One region of the Actinokineospora sp. genome, then DNA from elsewhere that is predicted to be linked to it. Evidence: riboswitches for the same ligand, from Rfam matches in the RefSeq annotation. Region 1 holds a riboswitch; the other holds the start of a gene.
The links. Region 1 has a riboswitch for glycine ahead of gcvP (aminomethyl-transferring glycine dehydrogenase). Riboswitches for the same ligand answer to the same signal wherever they lie in the genome.
Positions count from the first base shown of each region.

Region 1 (7,317 bases):
GCGAGGGCTGGTCGCCGTGCCCACCGAGCCGCCCGCGGCGCAGGAGTTCGCCCCACGCCCCGAGTTGCGGCTCACCCGCGAGGAACTGCTCGCGCGCGCGGGCACCGACGAGGCGCTGCTGGCGGACCTGGAGCAGTACGGCCTGCTGCGGCCGGGCCCGGCCGGGTTCTACGACTCGGCCGCGGTCGAGGTGGCCCGCACCGCGGCGGCGATGGCCGAGTACGGCATCGAACCCCGACACCTGCGGGCGTTCCGGGCGTCGGCGGACCGCGAGGTCGGCCTGCTGGAACAGATCGTGGCGCCGATGTACCGGCAGCGCGACCCGGCGGCGCGGGCGCGCGCCGACGAGATCGCGCGCGAACTGGCGGCGCTTTCGGTCGGACTGCACTCGCTGCTGGTGAAGGCCGGTCTGCGGCGAGTGACCGGAAACTGATTTTCCACCCCACGTGGTAGCCCATTGTGATCTGATCACCATGAGATACTCCGGCGTGGGGACCGGATGGCGGGTAGCGTCGAAGTAGGCGATGAGCGATCCTCGACAGGACGGGACGCCGATGCCCCAGCGAGCGGAGGGAGGCGAGCCCGATGAGCGAGATGCGCGTCGTGGGAGTGCGGGTGGAGTTGCCCGCGAACCAGCCGATCTTGTTGCTGCGTGAGACCGAAGGAGAGCGGTACCTCCCGATCTGGATCGGATCGGTCGAGGCGACCGCGATAGCGCTGGAGCAGCAGGGCGTGCGGCCCGCGCGGCCGCTGACCCACGACCTGCTCAAAGACGTCATCGGCGCGCTCGGCCGCGAACTGGAACAGGTCCGAATCACCGACCTGCGCGAGGGCACCTTCTTCGCCGAACTGGTGTTCGACGGCGACGTCCGGGTGTCCGCCCGGCCCAGCGACTCGGTGGCCCTGGCCCTGCGGGTCGGCGTGCCGATCCACGCGGAGGACTCGGTGCTGCAGGAGGCCGGGCTCATCATCCCCGACGAGCAGGAGGACGAGGTCGAGAAGTTCCGCGAGTTCCTCGACTCCGTCTCGCCAGAGGACTTCCGCGGCGCCGACACCTGAGAGCCGCGCCGCGCCGCGCATGGGGGACCCATGCTCATGGAGAGCATGAGCCGGGTGCGCTCCGCGTTGTCTCTGGGGGCCCGAGCCCCAGACCCCCACGGTGCGGACTCTCGCGATCCAGCGTGGCTCGGCGCTGCGCGCCATCGAGGTGTGTAACCAAATTGCGTGGTCACCCACGGTGCGTTCTCTCGCGATCCAGCGTGGCTCGGCGCTGCGCGCCGTCGAGGTGGGTAAACCACGGTGTGGCGCGGCGCGATTCGGTGTGGTTGGGGCTTCGCGCCGTCCGGGTGGGTGGACGAACTGCGTGGTTGCCTGCGTTGCGGCGGGTCTCGAACCAGTGTGGTTTGCTTGGCTTCGCTCTTGTTCCGCGCGTCGCGTTGACCTGTACCCGTGCCCGTCTTACCGTCAGGGATGAGCGAATCGCGCCGGTGTGATTCGGTGCAGGAGCACACCGGTCGATCCGCTCGGCCGACGGTTCCCCACAGCGGAACGTGCGGTCTCGTTCGCCGGCCAGCGGTGGCCGGACGAGGGGAGGCAGGCGTGTTCGAGCACGGTCCCGTCGGGGCTGACGCCGGAGAGCAGGGCGAACTGTTCCCGGACGCCTCACTGCCGGACGAGTTCGTCGGCTACCGGGGTCCTGCCGCGTGCCAGATCGCCGGGATCACCTACCGGCAGCTCGACTACTGGGCGCGCACCAGTCTGGTCGTCCCGACGGTGCGCAGCGCACACGGCTCCGGGTCGCAGCGGCTGTACTCGTTCAAGGACGTCCTGGTCCTCAAGGTCGTCAAGCGCCTGCTCGACACGGGCGTCTCGCTGCAGAACATCCGGGTGGCCGTCGAGCACCTCCGCCGCCGCGGCGTGCGCGACCTGGCCAAGATCACCCTGTTCAGCGACGGCACCACGGTCTACGAGTGCACCTCGCCGGAAGAGGTCGTCGACCTGCTCCAGGGCGGCCAAGGCGTGTTCGGCATCGCGGTCAGCGGCGCGATCCGCGAGATCAGCGGCACCATCCACGAGTTCCCCGCGGAACGCGCGGACGGCGTCGAGCTGACCCAGCCGACCGAGGACGAACTGACCCAGCGACGCAAGACCCGCAACGCCGGCTAGCCGAAGGTGTACGGCGTGGTCGTGGTGAGCCGGGTGAACCCGACCCGCGCCAGGATCGGGCCGCTCGTCGGCAGCGCGTCGACCTGGAGGTAGCGGGCGCCGCGGGCCTGTGCCCGGCGGGCCCGGTGGCTGACCAGGGCTTTGTAGATTCCCTTGCCGCGCCAGGGTTCCAGGGTGCCGCCGCCCCAGAGGCCCGCGAACTCGGTGCCGGGGTAGTACTCCGTGCGGGCGGCGCTGACCGCGACGTCCCCCGCGACGGCCAGCACCATGTCGAGGGTGTCCGGCGCGGCCGCGAGCTGGGCCAGCAGCCGGGCCCGGAGCCCGCCGACGTCGTAGCCGAAGACGTCCCCGTGCACGTCCACGGCCCGCTCGATCCCGGCCGCGTCGGTCACGTCGAGCAGCGTCACCCCGGCGGGCGGGGCGAAGTCGGGCACCGCGGCGGCCTCGGCGACCAGCACGGCCTCGTCCGGTCCGGCGGTCAGGCCCGCGGCCAGCAGCCGCGCGGGCAGGTCGGCCGGGCGGTCGTGGTGGTAGTGCTTCCACTCGAACCCCGCGACGCCCCGGAACCGCGCCACCTCCGCCGCGATGGCCGCGTCGGCGGTGTCCTCGTCCAGGTCGGACCACACAATCCCGGACCAGCCCTGCGGGATCGTGCTGACCTGGCGGGTGAGCCGGGCGGTGCGCTCGACGGCGGTGTGGCCGTCGCCGGGGCTCAGGTCGCGGCGAAGCTGCTGGTCGAAGGCGTCGAGCGCGGCGGTGTCCATGTCCGCAGTGGACCGCGAACACCCGGCCGCGGGCAATCGAGTTACGCCCCGACGGGTTAGACTCACCTGGTCGTCGCACAAACCCGCGCGGGAGAGTCGACCGGTGCACCCACCGGATCGGCGCCGAAGGAGCAACTCCTCCCCGGAACCTCTCAGGCAAACGGACCGCGCGGGCGAGACGCCTCTGGAAAGCGGGTTTCCCGGTCACCACCGGGGCGCCCCGCCGAAGGTGCAAGTCCGCCCGCGGACGAAGCTCTCAGGCGCCCGGCCAACCGGGCACGGACAGAGGGGGAGGGCCCAGCGGGCACGCGCCCGCTCTCGGCCCGACCCCGAACGCCGGAGGCTCGCACATGGACCGCATCCCCCTCGCCGCGCTGGAGCACGGCACCCCGTTCGCCGACCGCCACATCGGGCCCCGGCCCGCCGAGCTGGCCGCGATCCTCGCCGCGATCGGCGTCGGGTCGCTCGACGAGCTGGCGCGGCACGCGGTGCCGGAGTCGATTCGCGAGGGCGAGCTGACCCTCGACCTGCCCGCGCCCGCGACCGAGGCGGGCGCGCTGGCCGAGCTGCGCGAGCTGGCCGGGCGCAACCGCGTGCTGACCCAGATGATTGGCCTGGGCTACTACGGCACGCTCACCCCGCCGGTGATCCGCCGCAACGTGCTGGAGAGCCCCGCCTGGTACACCGCCTACACCCCGTACCAGCCGGAGATCTCCCAGGGCAGGCTGGAAGCGCTGATCAACTTCCAGACCATGGTCGCCGACCTGGCCGGGCTGCCCACGGCCAACGCCTCCATGCTCGACGAGTCCACCGCGGCGGCCGAGGCGATGACGCTGGTGCGCCGGGCGGGTCGGTCGAAGTCGGCCCGGTTCGTGGTCGACGCGGACACCTTCCCGCAGACGATCGCGGTCATCGAGACCCGCGCCGAGCCGCTCGGCATCGAGGTCGTCGTCGCCGACCTGGCCGACGGGCTGCCCGAGGGCGACTTCTTCGGTGTGCTGCTGTCCTACCCCGGCGCGTCCGGCGCGGTGCGCGACCACGAGGCGCTGATCGCCGACGCGGTCGCGCGCGGCGCCAAGGTCGCGGTCACCGCCGACCTGCTGGCGCTCACCCTGCTGCGCCCACCCGGCGAGATCGGCGCGGACGTCGTCGTGGGCACCACGCAGCGCTTCGGGGTGCCGATGGGCTTCGGCGGGCCGCACGCGGGCTACATGGCCGTGAGCAAGGGCCTGGAGCGCCAGCTCCCCGGCCGCCTGGTCGGCGTCAGCACCGACGCGGACGGCGCCCTGGCCTACCGGCTCGCCCTGCAGACCCGTGAGCAGCACATCCGCCGCGAGAAGGCCACGTCCAACATCTGCACCGCGCAGGTGCTGCTGGCTGTCGTGGCGTCGATGTACGCGGTCTACCACGGCCCCGAGGGCCTGCGCGCGATCGCGACCCGCGCGCACCGGATGGCCGCGGTGCTGGCCGCCGGGCTGCGCGCGGGCGGGGTCGACGTGGCGCACGGCGCCTTCTTCGACACCGTGCTCGCCCGGGTGCCCGGCAAGGCGGCCGACGTCGTCGCCGCGGCGCGCGAGCTGGGCGTCAACCTGCGCCTGGCCGACGCCGACCACGTGGGCGTCGCCGCCGACGAGACCACGACCCGCGAGCACCTGCGCGCTGTCTGGCAGGCGTTCGGCGTGACCGGCGATGTCGACGCGCTCGACGCCGACACCGCCGACGCCATCCCCGCCGCGCTGGTCCGCACGTCGGACTATCTGACGCACCCGGTGTTCGCCACGCACCACTCCGAAACGGCGCTGCTGCGCTACCTGCGGACCCTGTCGGACAAGGACGTCGCGCTCGACCGCAGCATGATCCCGCTCGGCTCGTGCACGATGAAGCTCAATGCGACCGCCGAGATGGAGCCGATCACCTGGCCCGCGTTCGCCGACCTGCACCCGTTCGCGCCCGCCGAGGACGCCGCGGGCATCCTGCGGATCGTGGCCGACCTGGAGGCATGGCTGGCCGAGCTGACCGGGTACGACGCGGTGAGCCTGCAGCCGAACGCGGGCAGCCAGGGCGAGTTCGCGGGCCTGCTCGCGATCCGCGCGTACCACCGGAGCCAGGGCCACGGCGAGCGCGACGTCTGCCTGATCCCGTCGAGCGCGCACGGCACCAACGCGGCCAGCGCGGTCATGGCGGGCATGCGCGTCGCGGTCGTCAAGTGCGACGACTCGGGCAACATCGACCTGGCCCACCTGCGCGCGACCGTCGAGGAACACCGCGCCGACCTGGCCGCGATCATGATCACCTACCCGTCCACGCACGGGGTGTACGAGGACACCGTGCGCGAGGTGTGCGGGCTGGTGCACGACGCGGGCGGCCAGGTCTACGTCGACGGCGCGAACCTCAACGCGCTCATCGGCCTGGCCCGCTACGGCAAGTTCGGCTCGGACGTCTCGCACCTGAACCTGCACAAGACCTTCTGCATCCCGCACGGCGGCGGCGGCCCCGGCGTCGGCCCGATCGGCGTGCGGTCGCACCTCGCGCCGTTCCTGCCCAACCACCCGCTGCAGCCGCTGGCCGGACCGGCCACCGGGGTCGGCCCGATCAGCGCCGCGCCGTGGGGCAGCGCGTCGATCCTGCCGATCTCCTGGGCGTATGTACGGATGATGGGCGCCGACGGCCTGCGCCGCGCGACGCTCACCGCGGTCGCGTCTGCCAACTACGTCGCCCGGCGGCTCGACGAGCACTTCCCGGTCCTCTACACCGGGGCGGGCGGCTTCGTCGCCCACGAGTGCATCCTCGACCTGCGCGGGATCACCAAGGTCACCGGCGTCACCGTGGACGACGTGGCCAAGCGGCTCGCCGACTACGGGCTGCACGCGCCGACGATGTCGTTCCCCGTTGCGGGCACGCTGATGGTCGAGCCGACCGAGAGCGAGGACCTGGCCGAGCTGGACCGCTTCTGCGCGGCCATGATCGCCATCAAGGGCGAGATCGACCGGGTCGCGGCGGGGGACTGGCCCGCGGCCGACAACCCGCTGGCCAACGCACCGCACACGGCCGCGTCGATCGCGGGCAAGTGGGACCACCCGTACACCCGCGAGGAGGCCGTGTACCCGGCCGGGATCACCGCCGCGAAGGTGTGGCCGCCGGTCCGCCGCATCGACGGCGCCAAGGGCGACCGCAACCTGGTCTGCTCCTGTCCGCCGCTGGACGCCTACAGCGGGTGAGCACCTGCACCGCGCGGCCCTATCGAGTGAATCGGTGGGGCCGCGCGGCGGTTCGGGAAGAAATACCGGGCGGCAGGCAGTTGTTCGCTGGTGGACGAATCAAGCCGGTCACGCAGAGGAAGTCGGTTCATGCCCAACGTTCCTGACGTCAAGCTCAACGACGGCACCACCATCCCGCAGTTCGGTTTCGGCGTGTGGCAGGTACCCGACGCCGCTGTCGGCGACGCGGTGACCACCGCGATCGAGGCCGGCTACCGCGGCATCGACACCGCCGCGATCTACGGCAACGAGTCCGGGACCGGCGCCGCGATCGCCGCGTCCGGCCTGCCGCGCGCGGAGCTGTACGTCACCACCAAGCTGTGGAATTCCGACCAGGGCTACGACTCGACCCTGCGCGCGTTCGACGAGAGCCTGGCGAAGCTCAAGCTCGACTACGTCGACCTGTACCTGATCCACTGGGCCTCGCCCGGCCGCGACGCCTACGTCGACACCTGGCGCGCGTTCGAGAAGATCCGCGCCGAGGGTCGCGCCCGGTCCATCGGCGTGTCCAACTTCCACGTGCCGCACCTGGAGCGCCTGCTCGCCGAGACCGACACGGTTCCGGCGGTCAACCAGATCGAGCTGCACCCGAACCTGCCGCAGGCCGAGCTGCGCGCGTACCACGCCGCGCACGCCATCGCGACCGAGGCGTGGAGCCCGCTGGCCCAGGGCAACCTGGTCGCCGACCCGACGGTCAGCCGCATCGCGGAGAAGTACGGCAAGTCGACCGCGCAGGTGTTGCTGCGCTGGCACGTCCAACTCGGCAACGTGGTGATCCCGAAGTCGGTGACGCCCGCGCGGATCAAGGCCAACATCGAGGTGTTCGACTTCGAGTTGGCCGACGACGACCTCGCGGTGCTCGCGGGCCTGGACACCGGCACGCGCTACGGCCCGAACCCGGACGACTTCGAGGGCTGAGTCGGTTCAGGTGAGCTGGGCGGCGCGGGAGTTGAGGTAGCGCTGCTCCGGGACGCTGAGCGTGCTGCGGGCTGCCAGTTCGTACTGGGTGCGCGCGGCGTCCCGGTCGCCCGCGAGGTCGAGCAGGTGGGCGCGGACGGCGTGCACCCGGTGGTGGCCCGCGAGCGCCGGGTCGGCCGCCGCGGCCGCGAGCCGCCGCAGGCCGACCCGCG
Region 1 covers NZ_JBQTHF010000008.1:62,940-70,256, reverse strand. The annotation lists gene ftsR (transcriptional regulator FtsR) at 1-433, shown strand, start outside; gene ACT4N7_RS04240 (bifunctional nuclease family protein) at 586-1,059, shown strand; gene ACT4N7_RS04235 (MerR family transcriptional regulator) at 1,600-2,166, shown strand; gene ACT4N7_RS04230 (GNAT family N-acetyltransferase) at 2,163-2,930, opposite strand; glycine riboswitch at 3,009-3,108, shown strand; gene gcvP (aminomethyl-transferring glycine dehydrogenase) at 3,281-6,148, shown strand; gene ACT4N7_RS04220 (aldo/keto reductase) at 6,278-7,105, shown strand; gene ACT4N7_RS04215 (RNA polymerase sigma factor) at 7,112-7,317, opposite strand, start outside.

Region 2 (7,317 bases), on a different contig from region 1:
TGAGTGAGGAAGAGCGCGAGGTACGGGACTGGGTGCGCACCTTCGTGCGCAAGGAGATCCAGCCGCTGGAGCCGGAGGTGCTGCGCCGCGAGCGCGCCCACCAGCCCGGCCTCACCCGCGACGAGCTGACCTCGTTGCAGCTCAAGGCGAAGGAGTCCGGCTTCTGGGGCGTGCAGACGCCGGAGGAGTACGGCGGCATGGGCCTGGGCGCGGTGCTGACCGCGCTGCTGGAGGTCGAACTCGGCCGCTCGTTCGTGCCGTTCCGGTTCGGCGGCGACGCGGACAACATCCTCTATTTCGCCAACGAAGAACAGAAGCAGCGCTACCTGCTACCGACGATCGCGGGCGAGCGCCGCTCCTGCTTCGCGATCACCGAACCCGGCGCCGGGTCGGACGCGAAGGCAATCCGCTGCTCCGCCAGGCAGGACGGCACGGACTGGATCATCAACGGGGAGAAGACGTTCATCACCGGCGGCAACGAGGCCGACTTCACGATGGTGTTCGCCGTGACGGACAAGGCGAAGGGCGCCGACGGCGGCGTCACCTGCTTCCTGGTCGACCGCGCGGCGGGCTGGCGTTCGGAGTACATCGACACCATGGGCGAGTGGGGTCCCGCGGCGCTGGTGTTCGAGGACGTGCGGGTGCCGAAGGAGAACATCCTCGGCGAGGTCGGCCGCGGCTTCGAGCTGGCCATGAAATGGATCGGCCGCGGCCGCTACCTGCTGCCCGCACGGGCGCTCGGCGGCTGCGAGCGGCTGGTGGAGATGGCGATCGGGCAGGCCAACACCCGGGTCACCTTCGGCGAGCCGATCGCCAACCGGCAGGCGATCCAGTGGATGCTGGCCGACTCCGCGGTGGAGATCGAGGCGCTGCGGTGGCTGGTGCTGCACGCCGCGTGGGTGGTCGACCAGGGCGGCGATTCCCGGCACTGGCAGTCGATCGCGAAGCTCTACGGCGGCGTCAAGGCCAACGAGATCGTCGACCGGGTGCTGCAGATCCACGGCGGCATGGGCTACACCCGCGAGCTGCCGGTCGAGCGCTGGTACCGCGAGCTGCGGCTGCTGCGCATCTACGAGGGCACCGACGAGATCCAGCGCCGCACGATCGCCCGCAACCTGATCAAGGGGCACGCGAGCGTGTCCGGCACACTCGGCTAGAACCGAAGAAGGGAGCGAGCGTGCGAGCGAACCCGTGTCACAGGGCGTCCGCGAGCGGCGTCCCGAAGCCTGCGAGGGGGCGTCCGTGAGCCACATGGTCAGGGCAGCTGTGCTGTCCGAGCAGGGAAAGCCGTTGCACGTCACCGAGATCGTGCTGCCCGAGCCCGGTCCGGGACAGGTGCGCGTGCGGGTCGCGGCCACCGGTGTCTGCCACTCGGACCTGTCCCTGGCCAACGGCACGCTGCGCCAGCCGGTGCCCGCGGTGCTCGGGCACGAGGGCGCGGGCGTCGTGGTGTCGGTCGGCGACGGCGTCACCCGGGTGGCTCCCGGCGACCACGTGCTGCTCAACTGGGCGCCCGCGTGCCGCGAGTGCTGGTTCTGCGCGTCGGGGGAGCCCTACCTGTGCGAGCGCGCGGCGGACGCCGCCGGGGTCCCGCACGCCACCCTCGCCGACGGCACGCCGCTGTACCCGGGGCTCGGCACGGGCGCGTTCGCCGAGGAGACGATCGTGCCCGAGCGGGGCGCGGTGAAGATCCCGGCCGACGTGCCCCTGGCGCAGGCCGCCGTGCTGGGCTGCGCGGTGCTGACCGGCGCGGGCGCGGTGTTCAACACCGCGGCGGTCACCGCGGGCCAGGCGGTGGCGGTGGTCGGCGTCGGCGGCATCGGGCTGTCGGTGCTGCAGGCCGCGCGGATCGTCGGTGCCGACCCGATCATCGCGCTCGACGTGCACGAGGCGAAGGCCGAGCTGGCCCTCGCCCAGGGCGCCACCCACTTCGTCGTGTCCGACGACAAGGCGCCCAAAGCGGTCCGCGCGCTGACCGGCGGCCGCGGCGCCGACGTCGCCTTCGAGTGCGTCGGACACCCGGCGGCCATCCGCACGGCCTGGTCGTCGAGCAGGCGCGGCGGCCAAGTGGTCGTGGTGGGTGTCGGCTCGGCCAAGGCGATGGTCGAGTTCAGCGCGCTGGAGCTGTACTGGTTCGGCCGCACGCTCACCGGGTGCCTGTTCGGCTCCACCGACCCGGACGTCGACGTCCCCCGGCTGCTGGAGCTGGTGGGCTCCGGTCAGCTCGACGTCGGCGGGCTGGTCACCTCGACCACCGACCTGGACGGCATCGAGGCCGCCTTCGAGGACATGCGCGCGGGCCGCGGCGGCCGCACGCTCGTCCGTCTGGACTAATTTGTCCCAGCGCGCGGGGTACGGGCAAGCCGACTCGGGAAACCGTCCGAATGGACAGTGGTGCGACCGCGAGGCTGTTGCCAAGCTCTGGCGGTAGCGGACGTTTGGCAACTAGGCTGGGCGGACTTCGGTCCCGCAAGGAGGTGTCCATGTCCACCTCGGTCGCGATGCACATGAGTGATGGCCTGCTCAACACCACCACCTCGCTGCTGTTCATCGGCGTCTCCGTCGTCGGCGTCGCGATCGCCGCCGGCAAGGCCCGCGCCGACCTCGACGACCGCACCGCGCCCATGGCGGGCCTCGTGGCGGCGTTCGTCTTCGCGACGCAGATGCTCAACTTCCCCGTACTGCCGGGGGTGAGCGGCCACCTGCTCGGCGGTGCGCTCGCCGCGATCCTGGTCGGCCCCTGGGTCGGCGCGCTCTGCGTGTCGATCGTGCTTGTCGTGCAGGCGTTTGTGTTCGCCGACGGCGGCCTGACCGCACTCGGCGCCAACATCACCAACATGGCGCTCATCGGCACCGCCGCGGGCTTCCTCGTCGCGGTCGCGCTGCGCCGCGTGGCCGCCCGCGGCCGGACCGGTCTGATCGGGGTGGCGTTTGTCGCCGCGCTGCTCAACACCGTGGTCGCGTCGCTCGGCTTCGTCCTGCAATTCGCGCTCGGCGGCGACGCGGCGTTCTCCCTCGGCGGTGTCGCGGCCACCATCGTCGGCGTGCACGTCCTGATCGGCATCGGCGAGGGCGTCATCACCGCGCTGACCGTCGGCGCCGTCGCCGCCGTCCGGCCCGACCTCGTCTACCTGCTGCGGGGCACCCAGCGGCAGCTCGAACTGCGCACCCCGGAGGTGGAGCGGGCATGAGCACCGAGACCGCCAACCGCAAGAGCCTGCGCTTTCTGCTCGGCTTCCTGCTCGTCGCGCTGGTCCTGGCGGGCGGGGTGTCCTATCTGGCCGATTCCAACCCCGACGGCCTCGACCACGCCACGCTGTCCGGCTGCGAGGTAGTCGAGACCGACGGCGGCAAACAGCTCAACGGCTCGTGCATAGCGCAGAACGCGAAAGAGCACGAGCTGGCCTCCGGCCCCCTGGCCGACTACACCGTGGGCGGCGACGACACGCTGACCGGGCTCGCGGGCGTGATCGGCGTGGTGGTCACCCTGATCGTGGCGGGCGGACTGTTCTGGCTGCTGCGCAGGCGGCCCGCGCCCGTCAAGGACTAGGGGTGGGCGCGGGCCACCTCCTGCACCGGCCGGGCACCTCCCCGGTGCACCGGCTGCCGCCGCAGGTCAAGGTCGTCTCGGCGCTGGCGCTGGTGCTGTGCGTGGTGTCCACGCCGCGGACCGCGTTCTGGGCGTTCGGTGTCTACTTCGGACTCCTCGCCTGCGTGTGGGCGGTCGCGCACATCCCGCCGCGCTGGATCGCGGTGCGGGCGCTGATCGAGGTGCCGTTCGTGGTGCTCGCGCTGGCGCTGCCGTTCCTCGACGGAGAACCCAGGTTCGAGGTGTTCGGGCTGAGCCTGTCCGAGCCGGGCGCGCTGGCCGGGTGGAACATTCTCGCCAAGGGCACCCTCGGCGTGCTGGTCTCCCTGACGCTGGCCGCCACGACCGCGCCGCGTGAGCTGATAGTCGGTATGCAGCGGCTACGGGTGCCCGCGATGGTGATCACCATCGCCACGCTGATGCTGCGCTACCTGGAGGTCATCGCGGCCGAGGCCAGGCGGATGCGCACCGCGCGGATCTGCCGGGGTCACGACCCGCGGTTCCTGTGGCAGGTCGGCGCCACCGCGCGCGGCATCGGCACACTGTTCATCCGCAGCTACGAGCGGGGCGAACGGGTGCACCTCGCGATGGTGTCGCGCGGTTGGGCGGGCATGATGCCCGACCAGGGCGGGGGTCCGGTCGGCCGCGCCGCCTGGCTCGCCGGTCTGGCGCCCGCCGCGCTGGCCGCGGCCGTGCTCGGGACGGCGCTGTGGGCGTGACGCCGGAGGTCGCCGCCGATGCCGCCGGGGTCACGCGCGCCCCGGCCGCCCTGCTCGTCGAGCGCCTCGCCTACGCCTACCCCGACGGCCACCAGGCCCTCTTCGGCGTCGACCTGCGGGTGGCGCCGGGGGAGCGGGTCGCCGTGCTCGGGCCCAACGGCGCGGGCAAGACCACCCTCGTGCTGCACCTCAACGGCGTGCTCGCGGGCGGCGCGGGCCGGATCGAGGTGGCCGGGCTGCCGGTGCAGAAGGCGAACCTGCGCGAGATCCGCAGGCGGGTCGGCATCGTCTTCCAGGACCCCGACGACCAGTTGTTCATGCCGACCGTGCGCGACGACGTGGCGTTCGGACCGGCCAACTTCGGCCTGCGCGGGGCCGCGCTCGACGCCCGGGTCCGCCAGGCGCTCGACGCCGTGGGCATGGCCGGGCACGCCGACCGCTCGCCGCTGCACCTGTCCGGCGGCCAGCGCCGCCGCGTCGCGCTGGCCACCGTGCTCGCCTGCGACCCCGAGATCCTGGTGCTGGACGAGCCGTCGGCGAACCTCGAACCCGTCGCCCGGCGCGAACTCGCCGAGGTGCTGCTCGGCCTCGGCCGCACGATACTGATGGTCACCCACGACCTGCCGTACGCCTTGCAGCTCTGCCCGCGCAGCGTGCTGATCGACGACGGCGTGGTGATCGCCGACCGCCCCACCCGCGACCTGCTCACCGACACCGCGCTGCTCGCCGCGCACCGGCTGGAACTTCCGTTCGGGTTCCGGCTCGACTAGGGTTCGCCCGACAACCGAATACCGGGCCGTACGAGCCGGAACGGGAGAGCCCCCAGCTACTCCAGGTGGGGCACCGAAGGAGCAAACTCCCCGGAAACTCTCAGGTAAACCTACCGTTCCAGGCCAGGCCACTCTGAAAAGCAGGCGCGAGTCCGGCGCCTCACCCACGGTGCAAGCCGCGTTCCGGCGGCGAAGCTCTCAGGTGCCATGACAGAGGGGGAGTTCCCAGCCGTGGGACGGGTGTGCCCCGTCCTGCCTACCGCAGGAGCTCCCGATGTCGCTCGCCTTGAACGCCCCTGGGTTGTCCACATCCCCTCGATTCATCCACAGCATTTCCGGCGGGGCGGCGTTCGCGCGCCCGCCGTGTCACGCTGCAAGGACAGTATTCAGCGCGCCGAAGGAGATCGAACTTCCATGAGCACCCCCTCCCCGCTGCACGCGGTGCACGAGGCCCTCGGCGCCTCGTTCACCGACTTCGCAGGCTGGGCGATGCCCCTGCGCTACGGCAGCGAGCTGGCCGAGCACCGGGCGGTCCGCGCGGCGTCCGGCCTGTTCGACCTCAGCCATATGGGTGAGATCGGGCTGACCGGCCCCGAAGCGGCCCGGGCCCTGGACCACGCGCTCGTCGGCAACCTGTCGGCGGTGAAGCCCGGCCGCGCGCGGTACACAATGATCTGCGACGCCGAGGGCGGCGTGCTCGACGACCTCGTGGTCTACCGGCTCGCCGAAGACAGCTTCATGGTGGTGGCCAACGCGTCCAACGCCGCCACCGTGGCCGCCGCGCTGCGCGAGCGGGCGGGCGGGTTCGCCGTCGAGGTGGACGACCGCTCGGTCACCACCGCGCTGATCGCCGTGCAGGGCCCGACCTCGCCCGCGATCGTTCGCGCGGTGACGGGCGCCGACCTGGACGCGCTGAAGTACTACGCCAGCGTCCCGGCCACGGCCGCGGGCCACGACGTGCTGCTCGCCCGCACCGGCTACACCGGCGAGGACGGCTTCGAGCTCTATGTCGACGCCGCGAAGGCCACCGACGTCTGGCGCGCGCTGACCGACGCGGGCCAGGAGCACGGGCTGATCCCCGCCGGTCTGGCGTGCCGCGACACGCTGCGGCTGGAGGCCGGGATGCCGCTGTACGGCAACGAACTCGGCCCCGAGCAGACCCCGTTCGACGCGGGCCTCGGCCGGGTCGTCAAGTTCGACAAGCCCGAGGACTTCGTCGGCCGCGCCGCACTGGAGCGCCGCCGCGACACCGACGTCGCGGACAGCGTCCTCGTCGGGCTCACCGGCACCGGCAAACGCGCCGCCCGACACGGGTACTCGGTGCTCGACGCCGACGGCGAGCCGGTCGGTACCGTCACCAGCGGCGCCCTCTCCCCGACTCTCGGCCACCCGATCGCCATGGCGTACGTGCCTGCCGCGCTCAGCGAGCCCGGCACGGCCCTCGCGGTCGACATCCGTGGCTCCGTCACCCCGGTCGAGGTCGTCAAGCTGCCCTTCTACACGCGTCCCGCCTGATCAGGAGATCGAGAAGAGATGAGCATTCCAGAGAACCTCGGCTACACCGCCGAGCACGAGTGGGTCGACCTCGGCGAGGGCGGCGCGGCCACCGTGGGCGTGACGAAGTACGCCGCCGACGCCCTCGGCGACGTGGTCTTCGTGCAGCTCCCCGCGGTCGGCGACAAGGTCGCCAAGGGTGAGGTGTGCGGCGAGATCGAGTCGACCAAGTCGGTCAGCGACCTGTTCGCGCCCGCCGACGGCGAGGTCGTGGAGATCAACGAAGCGGTCGTGGACAGCCCCGAACTGGTCAACATCGACCCGTTCGGCGACGGCTGGCTGTTCCGCGTCCGGGTGGACGACGAGCCCGAGCTGCTCGACGCCGCCGCGTACGCCGAGCTGACCACCGAGAGCTGAGAGAGCACATGAGCACATTCGGACAGTCCCTTGCCGAGGTCGACCCCGAGGTGGCCGCCGCGGTCGGTGCCGAGCTGCGCCGCCAGCAGACGACCCTGGAGATGATCGCGTCGGAGAACTTCGCGCCGATCGGCGTGCTGGAGGCCAACGGCTCGGTGCTGAACAACAAGTACGCCGAGGGCTACCCGGGCCGCCGCTACTACGGCGGCTGCGAGCACGTCGACGTCATCGAGCAGCTCGCGATCGACCGGGTCAAGGCGCTGTTCGGCGCCGAGCACGCCAACGTGCAGCCGCACTCCGGCGCGCAGGCCAACGCGGCGGCCATGGT
Region 2 covers NZ_JBQTHF010000046.1:5,767-13,083, reverse strand. The annotation lists gene ACT4N7_RS16415 (acyl-CoA dehydrogenase family protein) at 1-1,157, shown strand, start outside; gene ACT4N7_RS16410 (alcohol dehydrogenase catalytic domain-containing protein) at 1,252-2,334, shown strand; gene ACT4N7_RS16405 (energy-coupling factor ABC transporter permease) at 2,484-3,191, shown strand; gene ACT4N7_RS16400 (PDGLE domain-containing protein) at 3,188-3,550, shown strand; gene cbiQ (cobalt ECF transporter T component CbiQ) at 3,553-4,308, shown strand; gene ACT4N7_RS16390 (energy-coupling factor ABC transporter ATP-binding protein) at 4,305-5,078, shown strand; glycine riboswitch at 5,110-5,204, shown strand; gene gcvT (glycine cleavage system aminomethyltransferase GcvT) at 5,493-6,593, shown strand; gene gcvH (glycine cleavage system protein GcvH) at 6,612-6,989, shown strand; gene glyA (serine hydroxymethyltransferase) at 6,998-7,317, shown strand, end outside.
Region 2: it holds a riboswitch for glycine, as region 1 does, so the genes downstream of both, gcvT (glycine cleavage system aminomethyltransferase GcvT) here and gcvP (aminomethyl-transferring glycine dehydrogenase) in region 1, are expected to answer to the same signal.